DNA from 4 places in the Peribacillus sp. TH14 genome. Region 4 is predicted to be linked to each of the others. Evidence: riboswitches for the same ligand, from Rfam matches in the RefSeq annotation. Region 4 holds a riboswitch; each other region holds the start of a gene.
The links. Region 4 has a riboswitch for cobalamin ahead of metE (5-methyltetrahydropteroyltriglutamate--homocysteine S-methyltransferase). Riboswitches for the same ligand answer to the same signal wherever they lie in the genome.
Positions count from the first base shown of each region.

Region 1: linked by a shared signal. The riboswitch ahead of JFU50_RS03880 (hypothetical protein) and the one ahead of metE (5-methyltetrahydropteroyltriglutamate--homocysteine S-methyltransferase) in region 4 are both predicted to bind cobalamin.
Region 2: linked by a shared signal. The riboswitch ahead of JFU50_RS25565 ((2Fe-2S) ferredoxin domain-containing protein) and the one ahead of metE (5-methyltetrahydropteroyltriglutamate--homocysteine S-methyltransferase) in region 4 are both predicted to bind cobalamin.
Region 3: linked by a shared signal. The riboswitch ahead of JFU50_RS04410 (ribonucleoside-diphosphate reductase subunit alpha) and the one ahead of metE (5-methyltetrahydropteroyltriglutamate--homocysteine S-methyltransferase) in region 4 are both predicted to bind cobalamin.

Region 1 covers NZ_JAEKEK010000001.1:758,196-766,172, reverse strand. Annotated here, with positions in the region: gene JFU50_RS03885 (MBL fold metallo-hydrolase) at 1-542, shown strand, start outside; cobalamin riboswitch at 646-845, shown strand; gene JFU50_RS03880 (hypothetical protein) at 1,113-1,346, shown strand; gene JFU50_RS03875 (hypothetical protein) at 1,381-1,569, opposite strand; gene JFU50_RS03870 (YheE family protein) at 1,666-1,869, opposite strand; gene JFU50_RS03865 (YheC/YheD family endospore coat-associated protein) at 1,931-3,127, opposite strand; gene JFU50_RS03860 (YheC/YheD family protein) at 3,124-4,491, opposite strand; gene JFU50_RS03855 (YheC/YheD family endospore coat-associated protein) at 4,495-5,565, opposite strand; gene JFU50_RS03850 (YheC/YheD family endospore coat-associated protein) at 5,582-6,943, opposite strand; gene JFU50_RS03845 (DUF445 domain-containing protein) at 7,081-7,977, shown strand, end outside.
Region 2 covers NZ_JAEKEK010000001.1:5,305,888-5,313,864, forward strand. Annotated here, with positions in the region: gene cobJ (precorrin-3B C(17)-methyltransferase) at 1-925, opposite strand, end outside; gene JFU50_RS25565 ((2Fe-2S) ferredoxin domain-containing protein) at 940-1,308, opposite strand; cobalamin riboswitch at 1,460-1,649, opposite strand; cobalamin riboswitch at 1,861-2,056, shown strand; gene JFU50_RS25570 (energy-coupling factor ABC transporter permease) at 2,234-2,977, shown strand; gene JFU50_RS25575 (energy-coupling factor ABC transporter substrate-binding protein) at 2,979-3,293, shown strand; gene cbiQ (cobalt ECF transporter T component CbiQ) at 3,277-4,053, shown strand; gene JFU50_RS25585 (energy-coupling factor ABC transporter ATP-binding protein) at 4,072-4,917, shown strand; gene JFU50_RS25590 (YozQ family protein) at 5,108-5,329, opposite strand; gene JFU50_RS25595 (polysaccharide deacetylase family protein) at 5,768-6,502, opposite strand; partial or broken gene JFU50_RS25600 (TerC family protein) at 6,992-7,728, opposite strand.
Region 3 covers NZ_JAEKEK010000001.1:876,835-884,811, reverse strand. Annotated here, with positions in the region: gene JFU50_RS04430 (cold-shock protein) at 188-385, shown strand; gene JFU50_RS04425 (hypothetical protein) at 454-621, opposite strand; gene JFU50_RS04420 (flavodoxin domain-containing protein) at 762-1,181, opposite strand; gene JFU50_RS04415 (ribonucleotide-diphosphate reductase subunit beta) at 1,171-2,223, opposite strand; gene JFU50_RS04410 (ribonucleoside-diphosphate reductase subunit alpha) at 2,263-4,560, opposite strand; cobalamin riboswitch at 4,698-4,878, opposite strand; gene JFU50_RS04405 (manganese-dependent inorganic pyrophosphatase) at 5,173-6,102, shown strand; gene JFU50_RS04400 (hypothetical protein) at 6,233-6,379, opposite strand; gene JFU50_RS04395 (SulP family inorganic anion transporter) at 6,462-7,919, opposite strand.
Region 4 covers NZ_JAEKEK010000001.1:1,261,276-1,269,252, forward strand. Annotated here, with positions in the region: gene bcp (thioredoxin-dependent thiol peroxidase) at 1-279, opposite strand, end outside; gene JFU50_RS06340 (potassium channel family protein) at 342-761, opposite strand; cobalamin riboswitch at 1,053-1,244, shown strand; gene metE (5-methyltetrahydropteroyltriglutamate--homocysteine S-methyltransferase) at 1,400-3,709, shown strand; partial or broken gene JFU50_RS06350 (acyl-CoA thioesterase) at 3,702-4,191, shown strand; gene JFU50_RS06355 (ABC transporter permease) at 4,232-5,017, opposite strand; gene JFU50_RS06360 (ABC transporter permease) at 5,022-5,813, opposite strand; gene JFU50_RS06365 (ABC transporter ATP-binding protein) at 5,862-6,869, opposite strand; gene JFU50_RS06370 (hypothetical protein) at 7,021-7,341, shown strand; gene JFU50_RS06375 (glutamate-1-semialdehyde 2,1-aminomutase) at 7,486-7,977, shown strand, end outside.

The DNA.
Region 1 (7,977 bases), 500 kb from region 4:
ATCCTGATTATCGCAAAACTTTTTGGGGAAGGAGAGATGGCTTCAAAGCTGAGCCGTTGGGGAGGACTGTTCATTCCCGTACCCAAACGTGGGAGCCAATCTTTACCCCAGGTCATGCTAAGGACCATATGGTGTATTTGAATCACAGTAATGGCATGCTGTTTTCAGGTGACCTATTCGTTACACCGAAAACGAAGCTTGTTTTACGGGAAGAATCTGTCCCTGTTATCATCGATTCTATAAATAGATTACTTCAATATGATTTTGGAGAGGTTTTTTGTTGTCATGCCGGTCATGTCCCTAATGGGAAGGAAATGTTTCAAAGAAAGCTCGACTATTTGGAAAACCTGCGTGGTGAAATTTTACGATTACATAATCAAGGCTTGGCAGTTCATGAAATCCAGCAAATTGTTTTGCCGAATCAATATCCGCTTATCGAGATATCTGGCCACGAATGGGATTCGGAGCATATTATCACATCGATATTAAAAGAAAAGATATTGATTAATAAGATTAATAAGGATAATGGAGCGAAATACTAATTAGTGATTTTGTGTAATGGAAGAGGTGTTAATCAATTTCCTTTTGAACACAGAAGCACGCATTGTAATTTAAGGGATAATTTGATACATTTAAACTGAAAATTAAATACGTCTAGAAAAAGGTGCAGATAATATATTGAAGATTATCTGCTTAAAAGGGAAGTCCGGTTAGAATCCGGCGCTGTCCCGCAACTGTATATGAGAGCGATTCGAGTAATGCCACTGTCTTCTGCAAAAGGGGATGGGAAGGTTCGAAAAGCGATGATCATGAGCCAGGATACCTGCCTATTTTTAGCACAGCATCATAAACCTACGAGGATAGGAGGTGTTAAGTGCGAGAATTGACAAGAGCATGTTTTTCATTTTTTGAAAAATGGAAAATTCATGTTTGTTTTTTGTTATGTTTTCTTTTGCACTCTAACAACTTCTAATCGGGAAGTTGTTTTTTTTATTTTTTAGATGTAATCAGTTATAATAGTCGATTTTTTAACAAAATTATAAGGAAATCTCGTCTCTCTATGGAACAGGAGAAAAGTTTTCTTTATGAACAAAATTTAAGGGGGATAATGCATGTTTGGAACAGTTAGATACTTTACGGATTTTTTAAAGGCTCAGATTATGTATAATTTTTCTGGGGAAAAAATGATTTCTTTAAGCGAAAATCATACAAGGTTGAACAAGGAAATTAATGTGAAGGCAAAAAATTCAAAAGAAAAAGTAGAGTATTTACTTAATCTTGAAAAGGCTTATGGAATAATTAATAAGGAAATGTTCGGTCAAAAGGAGGAGTTGACAGTTTTATAAAAAGGAGCCACCTAAAGGAGGCTCCGGACACTAATTATTTATTCTTGTTTGGCTCGGTTTCATCATAAAAATCATGGGCTTCTTCAATGTTCTGAAGGTCAGCAGCTGCATAAACATTCCCGCCGGCCAGCCCTTCATTGATGTAACGGTCGATGTCTAAGAAAGCAGAGTTCTTGCCTTCATATTCGGTATCCTTCAAAAATGTGAATTCTTCTTTATCCAAAAGAAATCCCTCCTAACCTTTTTTATAGTGTAGGCAAAAGAGGGCTTTTTATTCTGAGTAAGTCCTCATGAATGAAATGAGGAGTTTAGCACTAACTTATTCATATACATGATAGACCATTAAGTCATGTATGATGCTTTTGAGATTAGCTTCGTCTGTTTCTGAAGGGGGATTGGCAGTCCATTCGATGGACCCGTCTTTATGGTATAAGGCTTTGACGGCCTGCTTGTTAAAGTAAAAGGAAATTTTCCATCCTGGTAAATTTTTATGTAATGGTGTCCATTGAAAATGAGTAATCATATGTATAACCTCCATATAAGCTGTCTCTCATTTCATTATAATGGAAAACGGCAGATGGAGGTTATTTTCTCGTTTGATTTAATAAAGTTAATTCAATAAACAGGTTTTTCAAATGCAAGAGTCGGCTTGCTTCAATTTCTTCTTCATCAAATTGCATGGGTTTAGAGTTTACTTCGTAAATGAAGAGTGATCCTGTTGAATCTTCGCCAATATCAATAGAGAATTCCCCGAGAAAGCCGAATTTCTTCGAAAGAATCAGACCGCACTTTTGAGCAATGTACGCCAACTTCCGGTTTAAATTCCTCGATTGCAAGTTTTTGTAAGGGAAAAGTTTCCCGCCTCTTGGAGTATGGGTTGTGATTTCCTGGGTTTGTGACATCCGTACAGCCTTACCAGTAATTTTATAGAACCCATTTTCATAATGAACGAGAACTCGGTAATCATAACGATGTCCATTCAGTTTCTTTGGTATAACCGCTCGTTGGGCGAGATAGGCTCTTCTCATCAGTAGCAATTTTTTATGCTCCCAAAATGAGGAGAAATTTGGGAAGGATTCACTATGTTTTAGGCTATTAAACTGAAGAGTTTCATCAGGATTCTCTATTAGTGTGTAAATACCTTTCCCTTGGCTTCCTTTAGATGGTTTTAGGTAAATATGTCTGTGGGATTTTAAAAAAGCCCTCAGTCCATCGCAATCACCTAGGATAATTGTTGATGGAAGATGGTTGGTGAGGGAGCCATCTTCCATTAATGCTTCATACATCATATATTTATCTAAAAAACAAGGATTGAAAAGGTTCATATCATGATCTTGAAAGTAGTTGATAAGCCGTTGAAAATCCTCTGATGCCTCGAAGCCCCTTGAGGGAATTCGGTTATAAACTATATCGGGAAGCGGCATCTTAACCTCGATCCATTTGTTTGAAATGGAGGAAAAAAGGAAGCCTTTTACAGGGATGGAATGAAAGGTCTCAACCGTAAATACAAACACTAAAATCCCATGTTCCAACAAATATAGTGATAAATCCTGAAAAAGGGTCAAGTTTCCCCCTATTCCTGATTCCTTTTTGGGATTTGAAGAAGTTAAAATTCCGACGACGAGCATCCGGCTACCTGGAAAAATAGAAATAGGAATAAGTGTTTGATTATTTTGATTCTGTTTATAGTGTATTTCCTCTTTTTCCGCGCCGGCGAATAGTTGCATGCTTTCTTGGTCGTGGTACCAGCTTTCAGTTGGAATATCGTAAAAAATATTCATCTATGCACACCGACAGCATTTGTAATGGTTTGTTCCGTAAGATAAATAGCATAATCAAGGCTGAGCTTTCTTGTTAGCAGCTCGAACTCTTTGAGTTTTGGATGGGAAAAGATTGAACGTCCTGGTTTAGAATTAGCTTCAAACATCCAAACTTGCCCTTTTTTATCTAATCCAAAATCAAAACCGATTTCTGCAATGATGCCATCTAAGTGCTCTTCAATACTTTCACTTAATATTAGGGCGGCTTCCGATAGCTTTCGTTCGACTTCTTTCGCCTCATCATCATCACCATATAGCTCGGCAATCGTCTTGATGACACCTCCGCTTTTAATGTGGGTAGTAACGCTTCCAGCGCCGGCTATTTTTGCGGCGATTGCAGTTACCTGCCAAATTCCCTTGCTGTCCTTGTTCGTATGCACTCGGAAATCTACAGGTCGTTTTGAAGAACGAATTAATGGTATGCCCTGCTGCACAATGAGATTTTCAAGCGGTCGATTATGAAAGATGTGTTTAACAATGGATTCTAAAGTAGAAAACTTTTGCAATTTATTTTCCTGAGCATCATTTTTATAACGACAATAGTAGACATTTTCATGTTTATCATAAAGAATTTGGTGAATTCCAAGCCCAAGGCTGCCATGAATAGGCTTTATATAAACTTGGCGGTAATGAGAAAGCAGGGTTTCTACGACGGACAGAGATTGAAAAGGATACGTTTCCGGTAAAAAAGGAAGTGCCCGCTCATCCGCACATAACCGTTCATTTATATCCCATTTATTAAAAAAACCTGGATTGTACCAAGGAATTGTATACTCTTTTTGGAATTTCTGTTTCACTTCCTTAGGGCCATCCCGGTTTTCCGTCAAACGGTTAGGGAGCCGGTCATAGATGACATTTGGAAAAGGAAATTCGTTAATATTCCAGTCATCGTTCTCATAGACATAGCCCTTGATTGTTTCTTTTTCCCAATTGATTACATTTTCACCGAAAACAAAAGGGATACAGCCTGTTGTTTGGCTCAGAGAAAGGAGTTTTGAAAAAAAATCTGAACGTTCCCCGAGCGGTTTGTTTGAAATGCCGGTAAAACCTGATGAAAATATCCCGACGACTGGCCCAATATGAATGCTCTTACCGTATATAAATAGATGTAGAGGCATATCGACCTGAGTAAATATTAAAGATTCCGCGAGACTTTCTGACAGGACGATTGTTTGCTTGATTGCAGGATTTTGTTTAACAATGGCAGGACATGAATGCTGGCCAAAATATATTAATTCAATCTCTGCCAAATCTCCAAGCTCTGATGGATAGAAGAGAACGTTGCCGGGAGTATCGGCAATCTCGGCAGGATAAGTCTTTCTCACTCTCTATTCACCTGCTTTCTGAAGATGATCGGCTAAAAATTGGCTATATTGGAACGGTGCGCGATGGATATCCTTCATCGATTCAGGTTGAAGTGTTTGGATGATTTTCCTACCTGGTTTTGAGTTAATATCCATTATCCATATTTGCCCTTTTTTATCAATGCCTAGGTCGATTCCTAGCTCAAATAGCCTTTCAAAAACGGCTTCGGTTTCGACAGGTAAGGTACGGAGGATATGCTGGATTTTTTGTTCGGCAGCAATTGGAATAGATTCAGGATTTTTTTTGATGAAAGCCTCGAGCGAAATAGCTTCCCCACCAGTGGCTAAATTGGACGTGATTCCATCTTGTTGTCCCAGGCGAATGCCTCTGCCGCGTTCCATCCACTGATTTTTTTCGTTTTTTTGAAGTAAAATTCGTAAATCGAACGGTTCCTTTTTCTGGTTGCAAAGTTCTAAATAAGGCTGACAAAGGTAACTATATCGATTTAATAAATGCTGCAGCCATTTGTTCAGTTGAGATTTAGAGTCAAATTTACGGTCGTATTTGGTGCCCTTTTTTGTCATGGACACCAATGTGCCGCCTTCGGTTTTTGTGAGAAGATAGATTCCCGTACCACCTGCTCCAAACTCTGGTTTGATAATAATTTTATCCAGACGTTCCAAATGCCCGCTGATTTCTTCAGGTGTGGTAACTTGAACGGTTTCTGGAAAAAATGCCTCTAGCAGGGGATGTTTTTTTAAAATTTGATAAACTTCCCACTTTCCTGGAAGGCCAAGGCCAAGGAAACTTGAGTTAACTTTTAACCAATTGATTTTATCGCGCATTTCCGTCGAAACACGAGATAAGCCATGGAAACAGCGGTCATATACAAAATCAGGGAGATCAAATGATTCAGAGCGCCATGTTTCCTTTTCGGCATCAAAACGTTCTCCTCGAACTTTCTTCACATCGATATCAATATTCTCGGGTGTGAATTTACATACATTCATATTAAATGATTTAGCTGCTTTTGCTATTTCAGTAAAATAATGATTTTCATGTGTATCTGACGTTGCCATTAATCCTATTAACACGTGCCAGCAACTCCTTTTATGGATGGTTTTCTCGGTCAAGAGTAAGCATAAATTCAACAATGGACTTTACTGATGGACGAAAGGTTTCATAGTTGCCCTGAAATTTTTTCGAAGGTTTCGAGTTCACTTCAATAATCCAAGGGTGTGTGTCAACATCAAGTGCTAAATCGATTCCTAGCTCCCCGAATAAATCATCATGATTTTCTGCCAAAGTATGGGCAGTTTTTTTAGCAAGTCTTATAAGCTTTTGGTGCAAACGTGCGGCTTCCTGAGGGTCAAATACTTCCTTTAAAAAGTCTGAGCCGTTTTTCATCATACCGCCCTGTGCAAGATTGGAAACGATATTACCTGGATCTCCTATCCGGGCAACCATGGAGGTAACTTTCCATTGAAACTGCTCGTTTTGATGAAGAAGGATTCGGAAATCAACTTTTCTCTGATCGATTTCAAACAAGGAAATCCCCTTTTGAAGGATGTAGGCTTGTTTTCTGCAGAATTTTTTCAAGGCGTTATACAACTTTTCATTCGTATCCGCAATATGCACATTTTGTATATGTCCGGTTTGCTCGATTTTCCATTTTCCATCTACTTGTGTTAACCTGCAAATATTCCTTCCTTGACTGCCGGAAGTAGGCTTTAAATAGATAACAGAATGGTTCTCTAAAAATGTAAAGAAGGCTTCCTTCTCGTTAAAAAGTATGGTATCAGGCAGATTTGAAAGCAGTTCATATTCTAAGAGAAGAAGCTCATGTACATCGAACTTAGAAAGAAACCCTCCATTAAACATCGGGATTGAATATGATTTTAGTTCATTTGTAAACAGATCGAAGGTTGGCGATTCTTCCATTCTGCGCGAATGAATCCGATTATAAAACACATTAGGGATAGGTAGAGTAAGGGTTTGCCACCCATTTTTCCCTGGCCAATATCCTTCCACTACGCCTTCTTTTAGAGACTGTATTCCTACTAAAAAGAAGGAAAAGCCTTGTTGATGACAGTAGGATTTCATCTCCTGATAAAATTTTTCCATCTCCCCAAATGTCCCATCTTTCAAGGGAAGTTGGTTGATGAGTGCAGCAAAGAAGGGCCCTATATTTATTGATCTATCCTCCGCATGGAAGGTCACGGAAATTGGGTCTGAAAAAGCAGGCAGGGATAAAATTTGGTTTGTATCAAATGAAAGCTTTATTGTTGGCTGGGATGAAGGGAATGGTTGGACGAGTACAGGAACGGAACGGCATCCCGCCATAAGAGTAAGGGGTTCCCCATATTGAAGATCCCACGCCTCGAATAATTTTTCTTCGATGAACAGTAGTGCCTTCTTTCTAGTGATTGCAGGATTTACCGTAATGAAAATTTTTTGAAATTTAAGATTCATTATAATTCCCCGTTTGCACTAAGTTTGATATCCTTTTATAATTAAATGATGGGCAAAAGTGGATAACACATTCTATGTTTTTCCAATTAGAACGTGTCATTAAGCCTTTATTTCAAGCAACAAAAGGAGAAATCCTCATGGATGAGTTTTGGGTAAAAATACTGTTTATGGTTGTTGTTGGTGCTGTAATTGGAGGGTTCACTAATTTATTGGCTATCCGGATGCTGTTTAGACCTTATAAACCAATCTATATTTTCGGGAAACAGCTGCCGTTGACACCAGGTTTAATTCCTAAGCGGCAAGATGAGTTAGCCAGTCAGTTAGGTAAATTGGTCGTTGAACATTTAATCACACCTGAAAGCATTCAAAGTAAGGTTATCAATGATGCCTCTATACAGAATATGAAAATTTTCGTTCAGGCAGAAGTAAAGAAAGCGTTGTCCACGGAAAAAAGTACAGCTCAATTGCTTGATCAATTGGGAATGAAGAATTCTTCCTTCTCGTTAGAACAGCAATTACAGACTTTCGTTCTTGGTAAATACGAAACATGGTTGGACGAAAATAGCGGCAAGAGCTTACAGGACATCGTCCCATTGCACATTCAGCAAAAAGCAGTGGAGTCGATCCCGGATATTTCTCGATTCATCGTAACAAAAGGAAAAGAATATTTTAACAGTGAAGAAGGTAAGGGGCGCCTTGAAGACATGTTGGATGATTTTTTCAAGGAACGGGGTAAATTGATCAATTTAATTCAGATGTTTATCGGGAATGAAAAGTTAATTGATAAAATTCAGCCGGAAATCATTAAATTTTTTGAACAATCACGAACTATTGATATATTGTCAGTGATGATGGTAAAAGAGTGGGGAAACCTCGAGAAATGGGATGTTAAGAAAGTAGAAAGCTTGATTGGGAAAGAAACGATAAGACAGTTTATTACCGAAAAAACGACAGAAATGATACCAGTCGCTACTATCATGGAAAAACCAGTTCGTGAGTTGACTGCCAATTTCTCTGATAAGATTGTTGAAAAA
Region 2 (7,977 bases), 4.0 Mb from region 4:
CAAAAGAAGTGCTCTTTTTTTCTGGTGCTTTTGTAAGCAATCCAACTCCGCCAGTCGACTCGGTGTACGCTTCCTGCATAGAACCTGTTTCTTGATCTAATGCCCAAGGTTCTGCTTCTTTTTGCAAGCGTTGATGCGGCTTCAATGGTTGCTTTTCCGAATTCAATGTATACTTTCTTTGATATCCACGTGGCGTGATGATTTTGTCATCATATAAAAAGGAAGATGAATTTCCAATAATGACGGTTGTTAGCATCCCTATATCGTGATTTAACATGTCTTTCAAATTGGTTATCACAATATCCTGACGATCGCGATAAGCACTTTTTACCAATCCGACAGGTGTTTCGGGCGAGCGGTAACGCAGTAAAATGTTCTGTGTTTCAACAATTTGCCTTGTCCGTCTACCGCTTCGAGGATTATAAAGTGCAATGACAAAGTCAGCCATTGCTGCAGCCTCCACTCTTTTGGCAATCAGATCCCAAGGCGTTAAGTGGTCACTGAGGCTGATGGTACAGGAATCATGCATGACAGGTGCACCAAGTAAAGACGCACATGAATTGATGGCAGAAATACCAGGAACGATTTCAATGGCTACTCCCGTTTCTTCTTTCCAGCCTTTTTCAATCAATACTTCATAAACCAGCCCTGCCATTCCGTATACCCCTGCATCACCACTCGAAATTACAGCCACTTTCTTTCCCAACTCCGCCTGTTTCACTGCTTCTTGTGCACGTGATACTTCTTCAGTCATACCTGTACTTATAATCGTTTGATCTGTAAGAAGGCCCTGTATGAGTTCCACATATGTTTTGTAACCAATGATGAAGTCACTTTCTTGAAGGGCTTCTACAGCACGTTTGGTAATATGTTCAAAATTCCCTGGTCCAAAGCCAACGACAAATAATTTACCGTTTGTACTCATTTAGACATCTCCTTTTACAACTTGTCTTTTGAAATTCCTGTTTGAGCTGGAAAATCTGGATTAGGAGTCATTTCTCCATTAGTAAATTGGTAAATCATCTGTGGAATGAACTTCTCATCATCGAGATTACGGACAATCTCTCGTCCAAAATCAGGTGAATCCACTCGATACCATGTCCCTTGAGGATAAGCAATCACAACGCAGGCATCCTTACACCTTCCGTTACAGCGAGTTCTAGTAGTATGAATTTTTTGATTCAGACCTTGTGAAGTAATTTCATCACGAATTGCTTGCGTTATTTCTTCGCCACCTTTTTTCATGCAACTGCTGCCGTTACAAATCAAAAGATGCGAATTTGTGCCTTTTAAGTTCCAAGTTGTCATCTTCTTCCTCCTAAATCTGAGAAAAGGCAAAATAAAAAACCTTAACTGTTAGAGTTAAGGTTTTAAAAAAACTATATGAAAAGGGAGCCTCCAGCAAGCAAAGTGAAACTCTCAAAATCTCCATAGTCCTTCTACCTTTCCCTCCGAAAAGTATCACACAATTTTAAAAGCAGGTTTCCTGGCTTACGCTTCAATTTACTTTTGTCCCTTCCCAGCTCTAGGCCAGTGGTTATCGACAATTTCATCAGCGTTACAGTAGCGGGGGCTGCATCGGATTCTCACCGATTTCCCTATTATCCCTTGCGTGTTCATACAAGAGCACTTTTAAATTGAAATATTTGGTTTTATAATAATATATTTCTAGTTAACTTTATCTATCATATAACAACTTTTTTAAAATTCAATAGTTTATTCCGACTGTTTTGAAAAGTTTAATGGTGAAAATCCAGCTTAATGCCTATCCTCACTGCGATTTTATCCTTCTCAAAAAAAATATGAATAGAGTGTAGATGGAATCATTGCTTTATGGTACAATAAACGAGAATTTTCAAAAAATTACATAAGTTTTATGGTGCTAGATTCCTCGGAATTTAGCTTAATAGGGAAGTCGGTGTAAATCCGGCGCGGTCCCGCCACTGTAAAGGGAAGTCCTAATACGTAATGAATAATCCACTGTCAAACGCGATGGGAAGGATGTATGAGGATGATGATCCAGAGCCAGGAGACCTGCCATGAAGCGTGAAACTGTTTACAACCTACGAGGATGGGTGTGCGGATCAGGCAGCTAAGCTAATATTTGTATTATGCTGCAAACTTACTGTTCATTACGCACTTCTTTCTTTTTGAGAGAAGTGCTTTTTATGTTGCCCGCCACTTCTCTTCTCAGCTTTAATCATTAAAAATAAAAGCGTTGAAAGGAGAAAAAATGAAAAAAGCCAATTGGAAAATACTTTATTTTGTCATTTTACTACTTTTCGTACCAAAGAAAGCAATGGCAATGCATATTATGGAGGGCTTCTTACCGATCGAATGGGCGATATTCTGGTGGGCTGTGACACTTCCATTTTTAATCTTGGGTTACCGTTCTATTAGGTCTAAAGTGAAGGAAAACCCAGAAACAAAAATGATGCTGGGTCTGTCCGGCGCATTCGTTTTTATTTTATCAGCCCTAAAAATCCCTTCCGTTACAGGAAGCTCTTCACACCCTACCGGCGTCGGTTTAGGTTCAATCTTGTTTGGGCCACTGGCCATGAGTGTCGTCGGTTCTATTGTTCTGTTATTTCAAGCTGTATTACTAGCTCATGGAGGACTAACTACGCTAGGAGCCAATGCCTTTTCCATGGCTGTTTGCGGGCCGTTCATTGCTTATTTTGTATTCAAAGGCGCTACTAAATTAGGTTGGTCCTTCTCTCTTGCTGTTTTCTTAGCAGCAGCTTTCGGAGATTTGGGCACCTATGTGATAACTTCTGTACAACTTGCTTTAGCTTTCCCATCGGAGGTAGGTGGATTCATGGCCTCATTCACTAAATTTTCAGGAATCTTTGCCCTTACCCAAATACCTTTAGCAATCAGTGAAGGTTTATTGACAGTCGTTGTCATGAATTTCTTGAAGAAATACAATCTAGGCGAATTGAAATTACTGCGAGTGTTATCTAAGGAGGCTCGTTAGCATGAAAAAAAGTTTATTGTTGCTTTTTCTAGTCGTCATACTTGCTATAATTCCGTTAATCACCCAACAAGGAACAGAATTTGGTGGAGCTGATGGAGTGGCGGAAGAAGCCATCACTAAAATCCAACCAGAATATAAGCCTTGGTTCAACAGTATCTGGGAGCCGCCAGGTGCAGAAACCGAAAGCTTATTGTTTGCTCTCCAAGCCGCGATTGGCGCCGGATTCATAGGATACTTCATCGGCGTTATGCGACAAAAAAATAAACAGTCCGTTCAAGAAAAGGACGAACAGGCAAAACATGTTACTCATAGATAAATACGCCTATTTCAACCGGCTAAAGCATGTACATCCTTTAGAGAAAATGATTTTTGCCCTCTCCCTTTTGTTGTTTTCTTTAGCAGTGAGGGATACGACCGTCTCACTCATCACCTTTACCGTGATGAGTGCTTTTATCATTTTCGGGGCAAAAATCCCAATCTCTTATTATCTAAAATTACTCTTATTACCTGGATTTTTTGTACTATCAGGTACAATTACCATCCTTTTTTCATTCGCAAGTAAATTCACTTCGATACCAAATGTATGGTGGTCCTGGAATTTCGGTAGCTGGCAAATATTTATCAGCGAAGACAGTATAAAAACGGTAATTGGTCTAATCGTTGTTGTATTAAGCAGTATCAGCTGTTTATATTTCCTAACCTTAACTACTCCCATCACAGTTATACTATATGTATTGCGTAAGCTGAAACTGCCTTCATTGCTGATTGATTTAATCGAATTAACTTATCGCTTCATCTTTATTTTTTTAGATACAGCTATGGCCATTCATCAATCACAGTCATCACGGCTTGGGTATAGTTCAGTGAGGAAGGGAATTCGATCTCTCGGGTTACTCATATCTTCCCTGTTTTTAGGAGTGTTTCAGCGCTCTGAACAATTAACGATGGCAATGAACGCAAGAGGGTATCAAGAGAATATTTCATTTATCGATGACTCTTACACTTATTCCTCTCGTAATTGGCTGATTACCATTGTAACTCTAGTAAGCTTATTCTTTATTTATAGATATATATAAATTGGGGGCAGTTCGATAATGGAAGAACATATTTTTAATATAGATGGCCTCACCCATCAATTCGCAGATGGGACGTTCGCATTAAAAGATCTTTCTCTTACTATTCAACAAGGTAAAAAAATTGCTTTATTAGGCAATAACGGTGCCGGTAAGTCAACTTTATTCCAACATTTAAACGGTCTATTAAAGCCAACAACAGGATCCATCAAATTTAAGGGAAAGAAATTAAAATATGACAGAAAAACATTATTACTATTACGAAAACAGATTGGAATCGTTTTTCAAGACCCGGATTCACAACTTTTTTCCGCTAATGTTCAACAGGATATATCGTTTGGACCGATGAACTTAGGTTGGGAAAGAGATGTCGTGCGGGAGAAAGTTGAATGGGCGATGGCCCAAACAGAAGTAACAGAATTGAAAGATAAGCCCACCCATTTTTTGAGCTTAGGACAAAAGAAGCGTGTTGCCATAGCTGGTGTGTTAGCCATGGAACCCGAAGTCTGGATCCTAGATGAGCCTACGGCGGGATTGGATTCTTATTTTTCCAAACAGATTATGGCTCTTTTGGATAACATCCATCTCCCTGATAAAACAATCATTTTATCAACCCATGATGTTAACTTAGCCTATCAATGGGCTGACGAAATCATTGTCATGAACGATGGAAAGGTCATATATCAAGGAGATCCTGTCACTATTTTTCATCATGAAGACCTTTTGTATCAAGCACATTTAGAAAAACCATGGATATTTGAAATGTTTCAATCACTTATTCAATCAAAGATATTCACAGAAAAAGACCCTGCCCCTAGAACGAAAGAAGAATTACTTCAAAAAATGGAGATTGAAAAGGTTAATTAAGAAGCAACCCCTAGCCTGTTTCATTAGGTCAAAACAAACTAGGGGATAAAATGGAGATATTCTTCACTATCCAGGTAATTGAGTCGGTACCCCAATACCTGGATAGTTTTAACCTCAGAGAAACACAAGTAGCTGCAAAGTATCACTCTTGAAAGCTCATGCAATGCCCTGGTATTTATCCCTAATTATTTTATTGGCTTTCTTCTTCAGCCTCTTCCCCTTTTATCTCTATATTCTTTCCGTCTACATCATCAACTATAGATTGCATTTCACCTTCCGTATAGGTATCCGAAACTTGCTCGTGGGTTTTAGCAAGCCCATAGGACAATGTATCCTTTCGTTTATAATCACTGACGTCATAAATTCTTCCAGCTATATCTAAAGAATCCTTTTTTGATTCCTTGCTATCCATAGAATTCACTCCTTATTTCGAATTATTTTTATCTTGCCTATTTTATTAAAACAGGGAAACTTGGTTTCATTTGTCATCTCATATAGATTGACAGCATGAAGTAATAACAATGGTATTTTGCGTAAAAAATAATCCAATATTCAATAAAGATAAAAAAATGATTTATCACTGATTTAACAACCAGAGGGTTCAATCTTATTTGAATGGGAAACATGGAGGTATTTCAGTATCCATATCCATCATTCCTATCCATTTTTATGAACTCCGTTTAATGTTATTTTTTCAAAAAAGCGCCCAATTGAAGTTGAAGAATGAGGTTAATTTCATCCTCCTTTTTTATTTGAAATTTTCCTTGTTTCTGATCCATTAGCTTATAAGCACTATTACTTTTCCCTTAGGTCCAATAGAAAAAGCAATTACTTGGAATAGGAACCGCCTTCATTCTCTGTCAACAATCTTTGCAAAGTCGTCAAGGCTAGTTGAATATTTGATATAGATTCGTGGTAAAAGATAGAGTTCGTCTTTAATGCCCTTCTCAGAAAATGGTTCAGGAGTTGTCGTAAGTCCAAACAAATAATATTTCTTCGTTTCTGCTACGACTTTGTCATTGAAATTCCCGTATGGATACGCAAGTGCATAAACTGGTTTGCCCGTTATTTTTTGAATTTTATCTTTGGACCCTTTCATTTCATATTCATAATTTTTAATTTTCGTCAAGTCAGGATGTGTAGCAGTATGAGACTGAATTGAGATCATACCCGAATCAGCCATCGTTTTCAAATCCGATTTCGATAATCGGTTTGAGCGACCAATAAAGTCAGATATAACAAACATGGTACCAGATGGTTTAAAACGTTCGTTTTTCAATTTTTGAAAGATAGCAAATGCATTCAGGTTGTTTTTGTATCCGTCATCAAAGGTAATGAAAATGGGTTTGTTTACTTTATTAATGTCTTGCCATCGATCAAAAGTTAATAATGTGTAGCCATGGTCTCGTAAATAAATCATTTGTTTCTCGAAATTCTTTGGGGTTACATATAACTCCATAGAACCGTGTCCATTAAACTCGTCAATCGAATGATAAATTAAAATAGGTACTTTTCGTTGAGCAATAACTTGTGATGGAAAAATTAAGATAAGAAGACATAGGAAAAACATTGCTATCTTTTTCATAAAACTCCTCGCTTTGTATCCTTTTTATATCTTTTCAATTTATTGTTCCTCAAAAGCATAGTTCTATTATGATTTCTCTCATATTTCATTCTATCTTCCATTTTGATCAATGGTGACTTTGATATTCCCAAATGAAAAGTAATTCCCTAAAACACTAAGGAATCGGCTTTTTTATAAGTCCTCCTTCACCAATAACCCTTTTTGCTTAATAAGAATTTCTGTTATTCTTCATCATCAATTTCTTCTTCAGAGTTTAGAAAGAAGATATGCAACTTCTAGATGAACTTTTCCTTCCACCACTCACCTCCCCCTTTAGTAGGTAAGAAAAAAAGGTTGCCGCAGACAACCTCCCTTATTAAAGTAAAGCACCCCTTAGTAGAACAAAACTTTTTCGTTTAATTATCAAATAACTCAAAATTAGTAAACGGAATGAACGTTTGTCAATTTAAAAATCGTTATTTTTTTACAGACAAATATATTTATTTTGCTTCACTGTTTTTCTGTTCTTCCTTTAGATAAAAACCATCCACCTAATGCAATAAGCAGCATTACTGACCAAAAGATTGTATTCCAAATAGGTCCTTCAACAAACTCGTGAGGAATAATGTGCAAGGCTGGATGCGCAAGAGTATGCATTAATAACTTAACCCCAACCCAACCAACGAGTAACATTGCTGCAGTTTCAAGACTAGGGCGTTCTGTCAATATCTTAACGAAGTAACCTGCTGCAAACCTAATAACAATTAAACCAGCAATTGCTCCTAATAAAATAACTATAAATTGTGCGCCATCCATCCCCCCAATTTCCCCCATTGGTGTATCTGGCAGGGCAATGACAAGAGCTACCGCTGCTAAAATAGAATCAACAGCGAAGGCGATATCAGCTAATGCAATTTGCACAATAGTCATACGATAGCTTTTCCCTTTTTTCTCTTTTTCTCCGTGGTCCTTTTTTAGTAAATGTTTTAATGAGATGAAAATTAAATAAGCAGCCCCAATTGCTTGAACTTGCCAAACGTGGAAAAGGTACGAAATAATAAAGATTGCACCAATCCTAAATATAAAAGCTAATAGCAACCCAATATTAATCGCTTTTTTTGCAGTTCTTCTGGTAAATGTTTTGACATAATAGCTAAAACTAAAGCATTATCTGCAGATAATAAACCTTCTAAAAAAATCAAAATAATTAATACCCAGCCATACTCTAATAATAAAGAAAGTTCCATATTATCCCCCTATAAATTATCACTTCATAAGCCAGTATAAGTATGCTACATGAGTTTAATAACGTTTTGTATTATCGGTATTATATTTCACCCAGCCCATATTAAAGAAAGTTTGCCTTTTTCTTATTCCAATATTGTCTCAACGTATCCACTTCCTTATTCAACTCTTCTGCCCCGATAGTGGAATAAGAAAGGACATATGCTTTTTATATGCTGATATCCTCCCACCTATAAACGAATAATTTAAGT
Region 3 (7,977 bases), 380 kb from region 4:
AATTTGTCGTTGGAATTACAGCGATAATCTTGTTTTTTTTTGATTTTCCATGATATAATATAAGTAATTATTTTTGTTCGGAATAAGTTTGATAGATGGATTTACCGTTATAGGATTCCTCTTGAAACATTATCCAGAACCAAAAATAGTAATAAAATGGATTTTTCCAAACACAGGAGGAACTATCATGGTACAAGGTAAAGTAAAATGGTTTAACGCAGAAAAAGGTTTCGGTTTCATCGAAGTTGAAGGCCAAGACGATGTATTCGTACATTTCTCAGCTATCCAAGGCGAAGGCTTCAAAACTCTTGAAGAAGGCCAAGAAGTTTCTTTCGAAATCGAGCAAGGCGCTCGTGGACCACAAGCAGCTAACGTTCAAAAATAATTGAACGCTTATAAAAAAAGACTCCGATTCTGGAGTCTTTTTATTTTTCCTCTGAAAAGAAAAAATTTTTAATCCCCTTTTCTGTTGGCTATTTCCTTAAGTAATTTATCCAATTTTTCTTCGATCCGTTTAGAGCGATTAAAATGCTGGGACAGGTTAATTACTAAAAATATTAAGATTACTGCAAACAATAGCATAAAAAGTATGGGGAGTAACTGAGCGATAGTATCAGCCATAGGATTTCTCCTTTTTTCTTCATTATATACCATTATTATCCTTAGTATGATGCAGGGATTAAATGATGTTCATAATCAGGATTCTGTTTTTTACTAATTAACGAATGAAAGGGATATGCATAATCGCATATCCCTTTCATTCAGTTCCTAAATAAAGAGGCGAACTTTTGAAGTCTTGGCAAGTCTGATTCTTGATACATTTGTTCGATTTTTAAAGTCACCAATAACTGGCTCTTTGCAAATAGCATGTCCCGAAAATGATCGACCGCTCCGCAAAAATGATTGTAATTGGTTTCTCCTGTCCCGAAGACGCCTGTCTTTAGATGAGAAATCGGTAATTGCTCTAGTTCCGCATAAAAGGCAGCTGTTTTGGCAGGAAGCTCTCCATTACCCCATGTATAGGTACCGATGATCAATGCATCGTATTCTGGCAATATACCGGTATCAAATTCGCTAGTTCGAAAAAGTTCTGCTTCTGGCAAAAGGGAAGCAAGGGCTTCAGCTAGAGCTTTTGTATTGCCGCCGGCCGAATGATAGACAATTGCAATTTTATAGCTCATCGAACCCATTGCTAGCATTTACTTGACTGTATGTTCTTGATTTTTGTTCAAAGAAATCAGTTTTGGTGAGGCCAATAGATTCGTCGTCGAATGTTTTAATCCATGGCATCGGGTTCTCACTATACTCTTGGTACAAGTTTTCAAGTCCTAGCATACGCAGTCGTTTGTTGGCGATGTACTCGATGTACTCGTTGAATTCTTCCAAGTCGAGATCTGCTTTGGTTTGGATATCCTCAAGCATATACTCAGACCATTCTTTTTCAAGTTCAACTGCTCTTTCAATCGTTGTATAGATGAACTTCGTGTTTTCTTCATTATTTAACTCCGGGTATTCATACATCAAGATTTGTACGAGCATTCCGATGAAATCGAAGTGAACCATTTCATCGCGATGTATATAGGAAATCATTGTAGCCGAACCAGTCATTAGGTTTTGACGCCCTAAGTTGTAATAGAAGGCGAATGCCAGGTAGAAATAAATACCTTCGAGGTTCGTGGAATGGATGAGAGCTTCAAATAAGTGTTGAGGACTAGGATCGTCCACAAACGTTTGATAGGCGTCCACAATCGGTTGATTCCGCTTTATCACTTCAGGGTGTTCTTTAATGCGGTCGAAAAGTTGTTTTTGCTTGCCTACCGGAATCAAGGAAGCAAGGATATAGGAATAAGATTCATTATGAATAGATTCCTGCTGGGCCATGTTGGCCAGGATCGCTTTTGCTGCCGGGTCTTTGATGTAACGAAGGATTTCCACTAAAGTCGGCGTTTGAAGGCTGTCCATTCCTGCAATCATTGTAAGGATATCAAGGAAAGCATCCTGGATATCTTCATCTAATTCGCCCCACTGCTTTTTATCCTGAATCATGTTCACGCTCGAAGGCTTCCAAAAGTTATTGATGAGTTGTGTATACGTATCATAGAATTTTTCATACTGAATATCGTTCCAAAGGAGAAAGCCTGAAGCTTCCCCTTTGAATACGCCCGTTGCTTTAGTTGGATGCGTAGGTTCGAGCATCCGGATTTTTTTGATATGATTGGTCATTCGTAAAACTCCTTTAAAAATAGATTACTGATTTGATCGTTAACTTGAGCAACTTTCGCAGGCATTATCATATTCAGATGAAGTGGAACGAACATAATATGTTGATTTCAATCCGCTTTCCCATGCTGTTAAATGGATATCCAATAGAACTTTAGCCTTGATTGTGTTGTGGACATACAGGTTAAAGCTGATAGCTTGGTCAATATGACGCTGACGGGCTGCATTTTGTCTGATGCTTTCCAGTTGGTCCAAGTTAAATCGTGTTTTTTTATAATATTCATACGTATTAGGCGTCAATCCGGGTGCTGTCACTTTGAATTTGAAGTTTTTCTTTTCTTCATAAAATTCAATTTCATATAAGGGATCGATTCCATCAGTGGAGTTACCGATTTTAGCCGTTGATGAATTAGGTGCAATGGCCATTAAATATCCATTACGGGTACCGTGTAGCTGCACATTTTCTTTTAAATCCATCCATTTTTCATCGGTATAGTCACGAAGTTCGAAATATTGGCCTGTATGCCAATCAGATCCTTCAAAATATGGGTACGTTCCTTTTTCCTTAGCCAATTCATTAGACGCTTTGATTGTTAAGTAAGCAATTTTTTCGTATAAAGTATCAGCATATTGAACGGCCTCATCTGATTCCCAATATATATTCTGGGTGGCAAGTAAATGATGCCATCCAAATGTTCCTAAGCCAATTGCCCGGTAACGCTTGTTTGAGATGGATGCTTGCTTGACCGGAAGACTGTTCACATCAATGACGTTATCGAGCATGCGGATCTGAATCGGAATCAATCTTTCTAATACATCGCTACTTACCGCGCGAGGCAGGTTAATGGAAGAAAGGTTACATACAACGAAATCGCCGCTTTTACGAACTACAACTACATCGCCATCTTCAGTTTCGTATTCATCCGTGATCGTTGAAGGGCTTAAGTTTTGAGCAATCTCTGTGCAAAGGTTGGAACAATAAATCATTCCTTTATGTTTATTAGGATTCTTACGGTTCACTTCATCACGGTAGAACATATACGGTACGCCTTCTTCTAGCTGAGAAATCATAATGCTCTTCATAATGTCCATCGCGTTGATTTTTTCAAAGCTATAGCTAGGAAGTGTGCCATTTTCCGCAGCCTCCACAGCGAGAGCGTAATGATTTCTGAAGCTTCCTTCGCCTTTTTTCTCGTCATAAAAATCTTCGAGTGAGAATCCAAGGGTTTGCTTTACGGTATGTGGGTCGAAAAGATACCATTCTTTCCGATCGCGTACGGCTTCCATGAACAGATCAGGAATACATACACCTGTAAAAATATCATGAGCTTTCAACCGGTCATCACCGTTTTGTGTCTTTAAGTCAAGGAAACTCATGATATCTTTATGCCAGGCATCCAAATAAATCGCGATTGCCCCTTTACGCTGGCCCAATTGATCGACGCTGACAGCAGTCTGGTTAAACAAACGGATCCAAGGGGTCGTGCCTGAACTGTTTCCAGAAAAACCACGGATATCAGAGCCAAGTGAGCGGATTTTACCGACATAAAGTCCTACACCACCGCCGAATTTAGATACTTTAGCGGCATCGTAGTTGGATAGATAAATGCCATCAATAGAATCTTCAATCGCGTCAATAAAGCATGAACTTAACTGACCGTGAGTTTTTCCTGCGTTTGATAGGGTAGGTGTCGCGACGGTCATATACAGATTGGACATCGCCCAGTATGCCTCTTTGACAAGTTGCAGGCGGTGTTCTGTTTTTTCCATTCTCATAATTTCCATAGCGATGATCATGAAGCGCTCCTGAGGCAGTTCGTAGACCTTGTCTTTTTTCGGACGGGCTAGGTAGCGGTCGTTTAATAAGTAGATACCGATATAAGAAAATAGTTTATCTTTTTCCGGATCGATCACTAAGCCTAATTCTTCAATTTCTTCTTTGGAGTAAGAGTCGAGTAGTTCGGGTTTATAAATTGGGTAGCGTTCCCCCTCTTGCTGTTGAGAGAGTCCTGCGATTAATTCATAGAACGGTCCGTAGCTCACGCCCTCATAACCGCGATTCGCTTGTGCATCCCTGTACATCGTATTCAAAAGTTCTGCCGCAGCAACAAACGTCCAATCTGGAGCATCTATGTCTACACTTTCGAGAGCAAGCTGGATCAGTTTTTTTGAAGTTTGTTCTTCTGTTGAGTCACTTTTACGATCTAGCCATTTTGTAAAACGCTTTTTGAACTTTTCCATATCTAGCCGGCCTTCGAATTCCTTGGATAACATCTCAAGCTGGATAGAACTTGTTTCTGTGTCATTTTTCACTATAGTAGAGTTATATGTTTGAGTCATGAATAATCCTCCTTGTAAACTTCCATTAAATAAAAAAATCCGCCCAATAAATTGAGCGGATCAAACGATAGAATAAAAGAGCCATGAAAAAATAGCCGTTATACTATCGTTTCATCATCTCAATCCCCGAAGAATAAGAAACGTGAAAAATCCAGGCAGGTCTCCTGACTCATGATCATCCTACTTTGAGTTCTTCCCGTATAAAGAGCTATACAGTGGTTTTCTCATTTCGTCACATTTACAGTTGCGGGGACAGTTCCGGGTTTACACCGGATTCCCTTTTCAGCCATCACTGGCACCTTGGATTACAAATAATTCTATATATAGTTATGTGTGTTGTTTTTAATATCAATATCTAGTATTTCTGCTTATATTATCGTAATCCATATGAGACGATAATTCAACTAATATATTTGATAAAAACCAATCCTTATCTATTGACAAAGTGAGGGGAGAGGGAAAAAGAGTGAAAGAATTAATAGGAAAATGGGAAATTCAAACGCTGAATGTAAGAGATTTTATGTTAAAATAAAGTGTATAGTAAAGGTGGCTCTCCCTTATTGTAATGATGGGGGTTCCCAGAAAAATATTTATTAAAAAGGAGAAATAATCTTGGAAAAAGTATTAGTTTTTGGACATAAAAACCCAGATACAGACACAATTTGTTCAGCTATCGCTTATGCGGATCTGAAAAAACAACTAGGTATCAATGCTGAACCTGTTCGTCTTGGTGAAGTGAATGGTGAAACTCAATATGCATTAGACCAATTCAAATTCGAAGCTCCTCGTCTTGTAGAAAAAGTGGCAGGCGAAGCGGATGGTGTGATTTTAGTCGATCACAACGAACGCCAGCAAAGTGCAGAAGACATTGACCAAGTCCGTGTTTTAGAAGTTATCGACCACCACCGTATCGCTAACTTTGAAACAAGTGATCCTTTATATTACCGCGCAGAACCAGTTGGTTGCACGGCAACTATTTTAAATAAAATCTATAAAGAAAACGGTATTGAAGTGCCTAAAGCAATCGCAGGTCTAATGCTATCTGCCATCATTTCCGATTCTTTATTGTTCAAATCTCCAACCTGCACAGAGCAAGATGTTGCAGCAGCAATGGAATTAGCGGAGATTGCCGGAGTAAATGCTGAAACATATGGCTTAGAAATGTTAAAAGCAGGCGCTGACCTGAGCGACAAAACAATTGCCCAGCTAATTACTCTTGATGCAAAAGAATTCTCTATGGGAACTGCGAAAGTGGTGATTGCTCAAGTCAATGCTGTGGATCCGAACGAAGTTCTTGCAAAACAAGCTGAATTAGAAGCAGCTATTGAAGCTGTTATTGCTACGAAAGAATTAGATTTATTCTTATTCGTTGTAACGGATATTTTAACAAATGATTCTGTTGCCTTGGCTCTTGGGAAATCAACGGAAGCAGTTGAAAAAGCGTATAACGTTACATTGAGCAACAACATTGCCGTCTTAGAAGGCGTTGTATCACGTAAAAAACAAATCGTGCCGGTTTTAACGGACATATTCAGTAAATAAAGATGTGAAAAGGGTGCTCTGAATACTTCGAGCACCCTTTTTATGTAATATTGTGAGGGTCAACAAATTTCAATCATGTCTATAAAAAAGGACTCAAACAAGCCATTTAAATGACGTTTGAGTCTTTTTTTTAATTCAAGGCTTCCTTCTCTTTTTCATAGGCGATAATAATTAGTTCTTTATTTGCGTCTTGGCCTAGCTTGCTTTCAAAGCTTCTTAGTTCATTCAGTAAATCTTGTGACAGGTTTGCTGCCGTATAATCCTGCTCGGATATCATACTTTTTGCTCCTTCCATCTAGATATATTTCATGTTATCTATTTTGTCGGTTTAAAAAGTTTCTATTCAGCAAAATTTAAACTTAAGATATTTTACTATCATAAGTGGCGAGCTTTTCAAGCAATTGGGAACTTTCATGATCGAGACCAAGCACCTGAACAGATTTACCATTTAGCCGATATTTATGGACAACCTTATCAACTGCGCCGACTGCAGAAGCATCCCATATTTTTGAATGGGAAAAATCAATGGTGATAGAATCAGCCTTTTCATTTACATCGAACTTGGAAACAAAGTCCTGAACCGAGGCGAAAAATAATTGTCCGGTAGTACGATAAATAATTTTCTTAGCCTGAATGTCCTCTGTTTTTTCAACCGACACTTTAGAAATTTTAGCCGAGAAGAAAATCATGCTCAAGAGAACGCCGGCAAATACGCCTTTTGATAAATCATGCGTATAAAGAACAATGATGACAGTTACAATCATCACAGCTGCATCCGTCTTAGGAGCTAGTCTGAGCCTCTTCAAGGAAGACCAGTCGAATGTTCCTATTGAAACCATAATCATGACTGCAACAAGGGCTGCCATTGGAATTTTAATAAGGACGTCATTCAGTATCACGATTAAAACCATCAAAAAAGCCCCGGCAACAAATGTTGAAAGCCGACCTCTGCCGCCAGACTTAATGTTAATTCCAGATTGACCAATCATTGCGCATCCTGCCATACCGCCGAAACACCCGGCGATAATATTTGCAATGCCCTGGCCTTTGGCTTCCCTATTTTTGTTGCTATCTGTATCGGTCATCTCATCGACAATTTGAGCCGTCAATAATGATTCAAGCAACCCGACAAATGCAAGTGCTATGGAATAAGGAAAAATGATAGCCAATGTTTCAAATGTAAAAGGAATATCTGGAAGCATGAACATTGGAAGTGCCTCGGTCAATTGCCCCATATCCCCAACAGTACGCACAGTGGCCCCTGTTGTAACTGCTACAATAGTCATGAATATGATAGCGACCAGTGGTGAAGGAATGATTTTGGTGATGCGTGGAAAAAGATAGATGATTGCAAGTGAAACTGCCGTCATGACATACATAATCCACGTTTCACCCACGAAATGAGTAAGTTGGGCAGTGAAAATCAAAATGGCTAGAGAATTCACAAAACCAGTCATAACAGGCTTTGGGATAAACTTCATTAACTTTCCAATTTTGAAGACCCCTAGTAAAACTTGCAGTATACCAGTTAAAATTGTTGCTGCAAGTAAATAGTTCAAGCCATGATCTTTTACAAGATCAACCATGACTAGCGCCATTGCCCCAGTAGCGGCTGAAATCATACCTGGTCTTCCGCCGACAAAAGAGATGACGATGGCGATACAGAAAGAGGCATATAACCCTACCATTGGGTCGACCCCGGCAATAATGGAAAAGGCAATTGCTTCAGGAATCAGTGCCAGTGCCACGACAATACCGGAAAGAACATCTCCGCGAACGTTGCCGAACCACTCCTGTTTTAATATAGATGTATTCAAAGAAACACTCCTTTTTTCATTATATATGTGTTTTAATTTGCTTTATTAACGCAATAAA
Region 4 (7,977 bases):
GTCAGCTAGTAGCAGAAAAGGTAACCCATATTTTTCAATAAATTTTTCATGACGCGCCGCCGGATCTGGACTGATCCCTATGATGACAGCATTCAATTCCTCAAACTGCTCATTGTGGTCACGGAAATCACAGGCCTCCGTTGTGCAACCAGGCGTCATGTCTTTCGGATAAAAATATAAAACAACGTGTTTGCCCTTAGAATCCGATAGGGAAACTTTTTCACCGTTGTTTGCAGGAAGTTGAAAATCCGGTGCTTTTTCTCCAATTTTAACAGTCATTCTTACCCCTCCATTTCTTTCATTATGGTAAGCGTACCCAATAATTGAAAGAAACACAACTTTCATTTATTCTTCCTTTCCTTCTGTTCTAAGTCAATCACTGTCCGGATCACAAACGCAGCCGGGAGAGTGTATCCAATGAACGCCTGGATTGTCGCAATCATCCTGCCCATGCCTATCGGGGCTATATCTCCATACCCTACTGAAAACATTGTCATTGCACTAAAATAAAAAGAAGTCTTCAGTTGCTCGTAAAAACTGCCGTCTAAACGATTGCCCATATCAAGAATCACCGAATGATTCTGAAGCTCGTATAATAAATAAATCAGTGCAAAACCTACTAATATCGTCGCATATAAATTGCCGAGCCATAGCATATCCTCTAGAGAAAACTTTTTTCCTCCCGACTCAACAAGAAATAACGTTCGAATGCTCATCACCATGCAAAAAATAATCCCTGCAATCAAGATGTAAAAAGTCATCCCCCACGCCTCATTTCAAAACAACCCACTCCCCCTATACATACTCCCCGTCCAAACAATATATTCTTTATTTAGGGGTCAGACCCCATTTCCCAACATTCACATCCTTAAACAAACCTAGGTGCACCAATAGTTTTGTCGATATAGGGCGGGGTCAGACCCCATTTCCCGAGACTTTTTTCCTTGTTGACCATTTTAGTCGGGATATGATAAGCTTGTCTAAATTTTTATAATAGTTTTTATTTTATAAATATTTGTTGCCTGCAGTTTAATTTACAGCGGGTTTGTGAAATTTCATATGTGGAAATAGGTTCCTAATTTTTTTTAGGATTAAAAGGGAAGTCCGGTGTAATTCCGGCACGGTCCCGCCACTGTAATAGGAATGTTAGCGCTATGCAATATGCCACTGATTTTCGGATTGGGAAGGCCTGCCGCTAATAAGATTCCTAAAGTCAGGAGACCTGCCTGTTTCGACAACACTGTTTTAACCTACGGAGAATAGGGAAGTGTTAGGGACCTTATAATTTTAAGGGGTTTTTGTATACCCCTTTATTTTAAGCATTTCTAACTTTCTCTTTTGACGGTTAGGGGTGCTTTTTTTGTTGTTATTTTATTTTTTAAAAAAAGAATGTAGGAGGATGGGAATATTGAAAAGTAGTAGTTTAGGGTACCCGCGAATTGGGGAAGATCGTGAATGGAAACGCACATTAGAAGCTTATTGGTCGGGAAAAATCGATGAATCGGAGTTTACGGCACAGCTAGAAGCCATCCGTTTAGGCAACTTACAAAAGCAAAAGGACCAAGGTATAGATATTATTCCTGTCAATGACTTTACTTTATATGATCAAATGCTCGATATGTCTGTAATGTTCGGTCTTGTTCCTGAGCGTTATTCAGCCTATAAAGGCGGCACTGTTCCCCTTTCTGTATATTATTCTATGGCTCGCGGAAACAAGGATGAAGTTGCTTCTGAAATGACGAAATGGTTCAATACAAACTATCACTATATCGTTCCCGAATTAAAACCGTCGAAGCTGACTTTGACAGAAAATAAACCACTTGCTGCTTATCGCGAAGCCAAAGAAAAACTAGGAATTGAAGCTAAGCCCGTTTTAGTCGGACCTTATACTTTTATTACTCTGTCTAAAGGCTACAATAAGCAAGATGTACCTGGAATCATCCTTAGTCTCCTGCCTTTATACACACAAATTCTGCAAGAGTTAGAACAAGAAGGCGTGAAGTGGGTGCAAATGGATGAACCCTCCCTTGTTTCATCCATTTCTAAAGATGATATGCAAACTGTTACTTACTTATATGAAAAATTGAATGAAGCAGCTCCAAACTTGAACATCATGCTACAAACATACTTTGATGCGGTAGAGCACTACCAAGAAGTTATTGAATTACACGTTCAAGGGATCGGTCTTGATTTTGTCCATGATAAAGGGAAAAACCTTAGTAATATTCAAGAATTCGGCTTCCCGAAAGACAAAGTGCTCGGTGCAGGTGTGATTGATGGGAAAAACATATGGCTTTCCGATTTATCGAAAAAGAATCAGTTGATCAATACCCTCACAAAAAACGTAGCCGAAGACCAAATTTGGCTTCAACCCTCTTGCTCCCTGCTTCATGTACCAGTAACGGTTCGTAATGAGACGGCTCTTACTAAAGAAGTGCAACAGGCCCTTGCTTTTGCTGATGAGAAGCTTGAAGAAATCACTCTACTAGTAAAAGGTAGTAATCAAGGTGCCGAAGCAATTGCTGAAAAAGTAGCCGCTAACAAATTAGCACTTCAAACGTTAGCAAATTCAAACGCGCGAAACCACAAAGACGTCCAAACTGGTGTCGAACAGGCGAAGAGTCAAACAGCCGGCCGTCAGCTGCCATTTAAAGAGCGTTATCACAAACAACAGGAATTTTTCAAACTGCCTTTCCTTCCATCAACAACAATCGGAAGCTTTCCGCAGACAGCTGAAGTAAAACAAGCTCGCGGGAAATTCAAACGAGGAGAATGGACGGCTGCTCAATATGAAACATTTGTTAACGAGGAAATCAGCAAATGGATCGATATCCAGGAAGAAATCGGCTTGGATGTTCTTGTACATGGAGAATTTGAACGAACAGATATGGTTGAATTTTTCGGCCATAAACTGGGCGGATTCGTTTTCCTCGAAAAAGGCTGGGTACAATCTTACGGTTCTCGCTGCGTAAAACCGCCTGTTATCTACGGCGATGTTCATTTCATCGAGCCGATGACGGTCCGGGAAAGTGTGTACGCGCAATCCCTGACGAAGAAAACGGTAAAAGGAATGCTGACAGGTCCTGTAACAATTCTGAACTGGTCATTTGTACGTGATGATATTTCAAGGGAGAATGTTTGCTACCAGTTAGCTCTTGTCTTGGAAAAAGAAGTGAGAGCGTTAGAAACTTCCGGAATCAAAATGATTCAGGTGGATGAGCCTGCCCTTAGAGAAGGTCTGCCATTGAAAAAAAGCGACCGCGATGAATATTTAAAATGGGCTGTGAACTCCTTCCTGATTTCCACTTCAAGTGTGGAAGATACAACTCAAATTCACACGCATATGTGTTATTGCGATTTCAACAGCTTCATGGATGTCATCTCTTCCCTGGATGCCGATGTAATTTCCATAGAAACATCTCGCAGCCACGGTGAACTAGCTACCGCATTTGAGGAAAAAACGTATGAAAAGGGTATTGGTCTAGGCGTATATGATATTCACAGTCCACGGGTTCCTGCAGTCGAGGAAATGGTCGATATGATTGAACGAGGCATCAAAGTATTGGATAAAGATCAATTTTGGATTAACCCGGACTGCGGTCTGAAAACAAGGGGCGTTCCTGAAACCGTTGCTTCTTTGAAAAATATGGTGGAAGCCGCAACAATCGTTCGCAAAAACCTACTGGTCAATCAACAGTCAAATGACTGAAAAAGGTATTGATCTTACAAATGCTAATCCTATCCGGCAGTCACGGACTTTTTTAACAGATCTTGTTTTCCCACCAGATACGAATCATCACAACACCATCTTTGGCGGTAAGGTGATGGCCTATGTAGATAAAATCGCCTGCATTTCAGCAATGCGCCATTGCCGAAAACCGGTTGTGACCGTATCAAGTGACTCCTTTGACTTTTTGGCACCCATCAAGACAGGGGATGCGATTAACCTTGAGGCCTATGTCACCTGTGCCCATCGGACGTCGATGGAGGTATTTGTGAAAGTAGAGCGAGAGAACTTATTAACCGGCGAAAAGCAGCTTACAGCCCGTGCTTTTTTAACGATGCTAGCAATAGACGAAGATGGAAAGCCCCCCCCCCGTTCCTCAGGTATTTCCGGAAACGGAAGAGGAAAAGCAGCAATTTGTTCAAGCACAAGCTAGATATATTGAAAGAAAGAATAAGCGTAAATAAGAAAAATCCCTTCAACAGTGTTAATGTTGAAGGGATTTTTTTAGTTTCCGGCCCCTCGGTACCTTTTCACTCCCTGATTCCAAATGAAAACAGATACAGTGAAAAAGACAATCCCGATAACCGGTGTTGCAAATGCATAAACATACCACTCTTCTTTTCTAAGAAAATAAGAGGCTGGATACACGCCGACAAACGCAAATGGCAGCACCCATGTAAGTACAAACCGAATGACCTTGTTATAAATATCAACAGGATAGCGGCCGTAGTTCCCGATATTGTACATCATTGGCATGATTGACGTTTTCGCATCCGACCAGAACCCAATACTTGCAATTGCTACAAAGATGGACGCATAAGCAAGTGCCCCACCGATTGAAAAAATCACAAAGAGAATAGGGTCATACCAGACAAGCTCGAGATTCAATGAAGCACCCGAATAGAAAATAATGATCAGGCCGGTCACAACACCAAATAATGATTCAAGCTCAATTCTTTCCAAAATGACTTGAAACAGACTGTGGATTGGCCTAGTTAATATTCGGTCCATCTCACCTTTAACGATATAGCGATCGTTAAAATCCCAGATATTAAAAAATGAAGAAAAAAGAGCAAATGGTATAAGGAAGAATCCGTATATGAAAATAATTTCTTCACGGCTCCAACCGCTTAAAAATTGCGTATGTCCGAAAACAACTAAGATAAATACCAGATTCACAACCTGATTCAATAGGTCAGAAAGAATTTCCATGAAAAAATCGGCACGGTACTGCAATCTCGTTTTCATATATTGGCTTACATATTGAAAAAACATCGATACATAGAACATCTCATCAACCTCCTTGAATAATCAGCTGTTTTTTTGCGACTATCCATAAAAGCTGAATTGGTATTATGAGAATGATGACCCAAATAAATTGCTGTAATAAGGCCATGCCGATATCGCCTGAGCTATAACCATTTGTGAAAATCATACTTGGTACATAGCTGATCCCTTGAAAGGGCAAATACTTCATTACTTCTTGCGCCCATATTGGGTAAAAACTGATTGGTAGTAACAGCCCGGAAAATAAATCAATGATGACTCTTTTTGCCCGGATCAACCCTGCGTTGTTATATAAGAAAAATGTAGTGATTCCCGTTAATAAGTTAATTTGTGTATTAATGATGAAACTGAACAGCAAGGAAATGCCGAATATTCCCCACGTTGCCGGTTCATGTGGCAATTCGATAGGAAAAATAAAAGCTACCAGCAGCATACCTGGAATGGAAAAGAAGAAGAAACGGAATATTCCCTCTCCCAGTCCTTGCATCGTCTTCATGCCTAAGTAGTTATAAGGTCGAATCATTTCGATGGCAACTTTGCCGTCTTTTATTTCATTAGCAATTTCACGGTCAATATTATTAAAATAAAAAGCACGCGCCATCCAGGCAACCGCTACATAGGTTGTCATCTGCATACTTGAAAGTCCTTCGATGGAGCTTTTATCCCCATATATCGCATTCCATAAGAAATAATAAGCACCAATATTGATGCTATAAATTAAAATACCGGTATAATAATCCGTTCGATACGCAAGCATCATCAAAAAACGCATGCGAATCATAGCAAGATATTTCCCCATGGTCCTCTCCCTTCTTGTCAGACACGTTGTTTCTTAATGGTACGAGAGTCAGACCGTGCCTTCTTCATAAATATTACGAACAATCTCTTCGATAGAGGTTTCATGAATTTTGACGTCCTTAATTTTAAAATGTGATACGACCGCAGAAACAAGCTGTGAAATATGATCGCTTTCCTCTTTCATCATAGCCATGTAAGTTTGATGTTTTTCATCGTATACCCAGTTCGCGGTAAACGGTAGCGGTAAGGATTGCAATTCGTGTAACTCAACTGGCTCAATAAATTGAAAGTGAACCTGTTTTTCCTCCGCCCAATTATCTTTCAAACTCTGCAGTTCCCCATCATAAATAATCTGGCCTTCATCAAGCATGATTACGCGCTCACACAAAGCCTCTATGTCTCCTAAGTCATGGGTAGTCAAAAGGATTGTCGTGTTATATTTTTTATTGATTTCTTTCAAAAACTCGCGAATTTTCATTTTCACGAGCACATCAAGGCCAATCGTCGGCTCATCTAAGAACAGCAGCGGTGGATTGTGAATCAGTGCTGCAGCAAGCTCACAGCGCATCCGCTGACCAAGTGAAAGTTTACGCACCGGTTTGTCGAGCAAAGGGCCGATATCGAGCGTCTTGATCACATGTTCCATATGGTCGTTATATTGTTCATCTGATACTTTGTAGACTTTTTTCAGCAACCGGAAGGATTCTTGGACTGCGATATCCCACCACAGCTGGGAGCGCTGACCAAATACAACCCCGATTGTCTGCGTGAACTTTTCCCGTTCTTTATGTGGATTCATGCCATTTACCGTAATTTCACCCGCTGTTGGCTCTAAAATACCTGTCAGCATTTTAATCGTTGTCGATTTCCCTGCACCATTTTCCCCGATATAAGCTACCATCTCACCCTTTTTTACAGTAAAATTAATATCGTTAACAGCAGGAACAATTTTATAATTTCTTGTAAGTAAATCGCGAAAGGCCCCTTTTAAACCAGATCGGCTTGATACCGACTTAAATTCCTTCCGCAGCTGTTTCACTTGAATTGCATCACTCATTCTATTATTTCCTCCGTAATCTCTTGTCCTAATGAATTAGTTTATCCAACCTCAGCTTTTTAGACAATAAAAATGCCTAGATGCAAAGGACTATTTTCAGGGCAAATTTTGGCGTTGCATGAGATACATATATAAAGGAGACAAGTATGCTATGAATATTAAACAATTATTACTATCCCAAATCGAAAAGGTCGTTATCGATCTTCGATATGATTTCCTTTACGAAGATGAATACGATGAAATATTATGCCAAGTTGTCCAAAGGGATTCCTCCGGATCGATTGAAAACACCCCCTTAAGCTTCCACTTGCATATTAATGAAGAAAAAGGAACCGGCCACCTTATCTTCTACCAAGCCCAAGGTGAAATCAAACGCCAAAGCTTTGACATCGAAAACCCTATCACCATCCTGAACATCCTATCCTTTATAACTGAAGTTTTGGGGTCAGACCCTATTTCCCAAACAAAATAAAATGCGAAGAAGCCTGCTGTTTCTAGGGTTTCAGCGTTTTTATTAGGGGCCAGACCCTATTTCCCAACCTTTCACCCCAGATTTCCAGCCAGAAAAGTGCTATGATTAAGGGGATTATGATTGTATTTTTAGGAGGTTTTTAGATTGGATTTTAGTAATTCAGAGCTTTTACATAAAGAAGCATTGGAGCATATTGTCGGCGGGGTCAACAGCCCTTCTCGTTCTTATAAAGCCGTAGGCGGCGGTTCACCGGTAGCCATGGATCATGCCAAGGGAGCTTACTTCTGGGACGTCGATGGCAACAAGTATATCGATTATCTAGCGGCATACGGGCCGATCATCACTGGCCACGCCCACCCCCATATAACAGAGGCGATTACAAAAGCAGCTGAAACAGGTGTTTTATACGGTACGCCCACTAAACACGAAGTCAAGTTCGCCAAAATGCTGAAAGAAGCGATTCCATCCCTAGATAAAGTCCGCTTCACCAATTCAGGTACTGAATCTGTTATGTCCACCATCCGTGTGGCCCGCGCTTATACTGGACGCGACAAAATCATCAAGTTTGCTGGCTGTTACCATGGTCACTCCGACCTTGTTCTCGTAGCTGCAGGTTCAGGTCCGTCCACGCTTGGA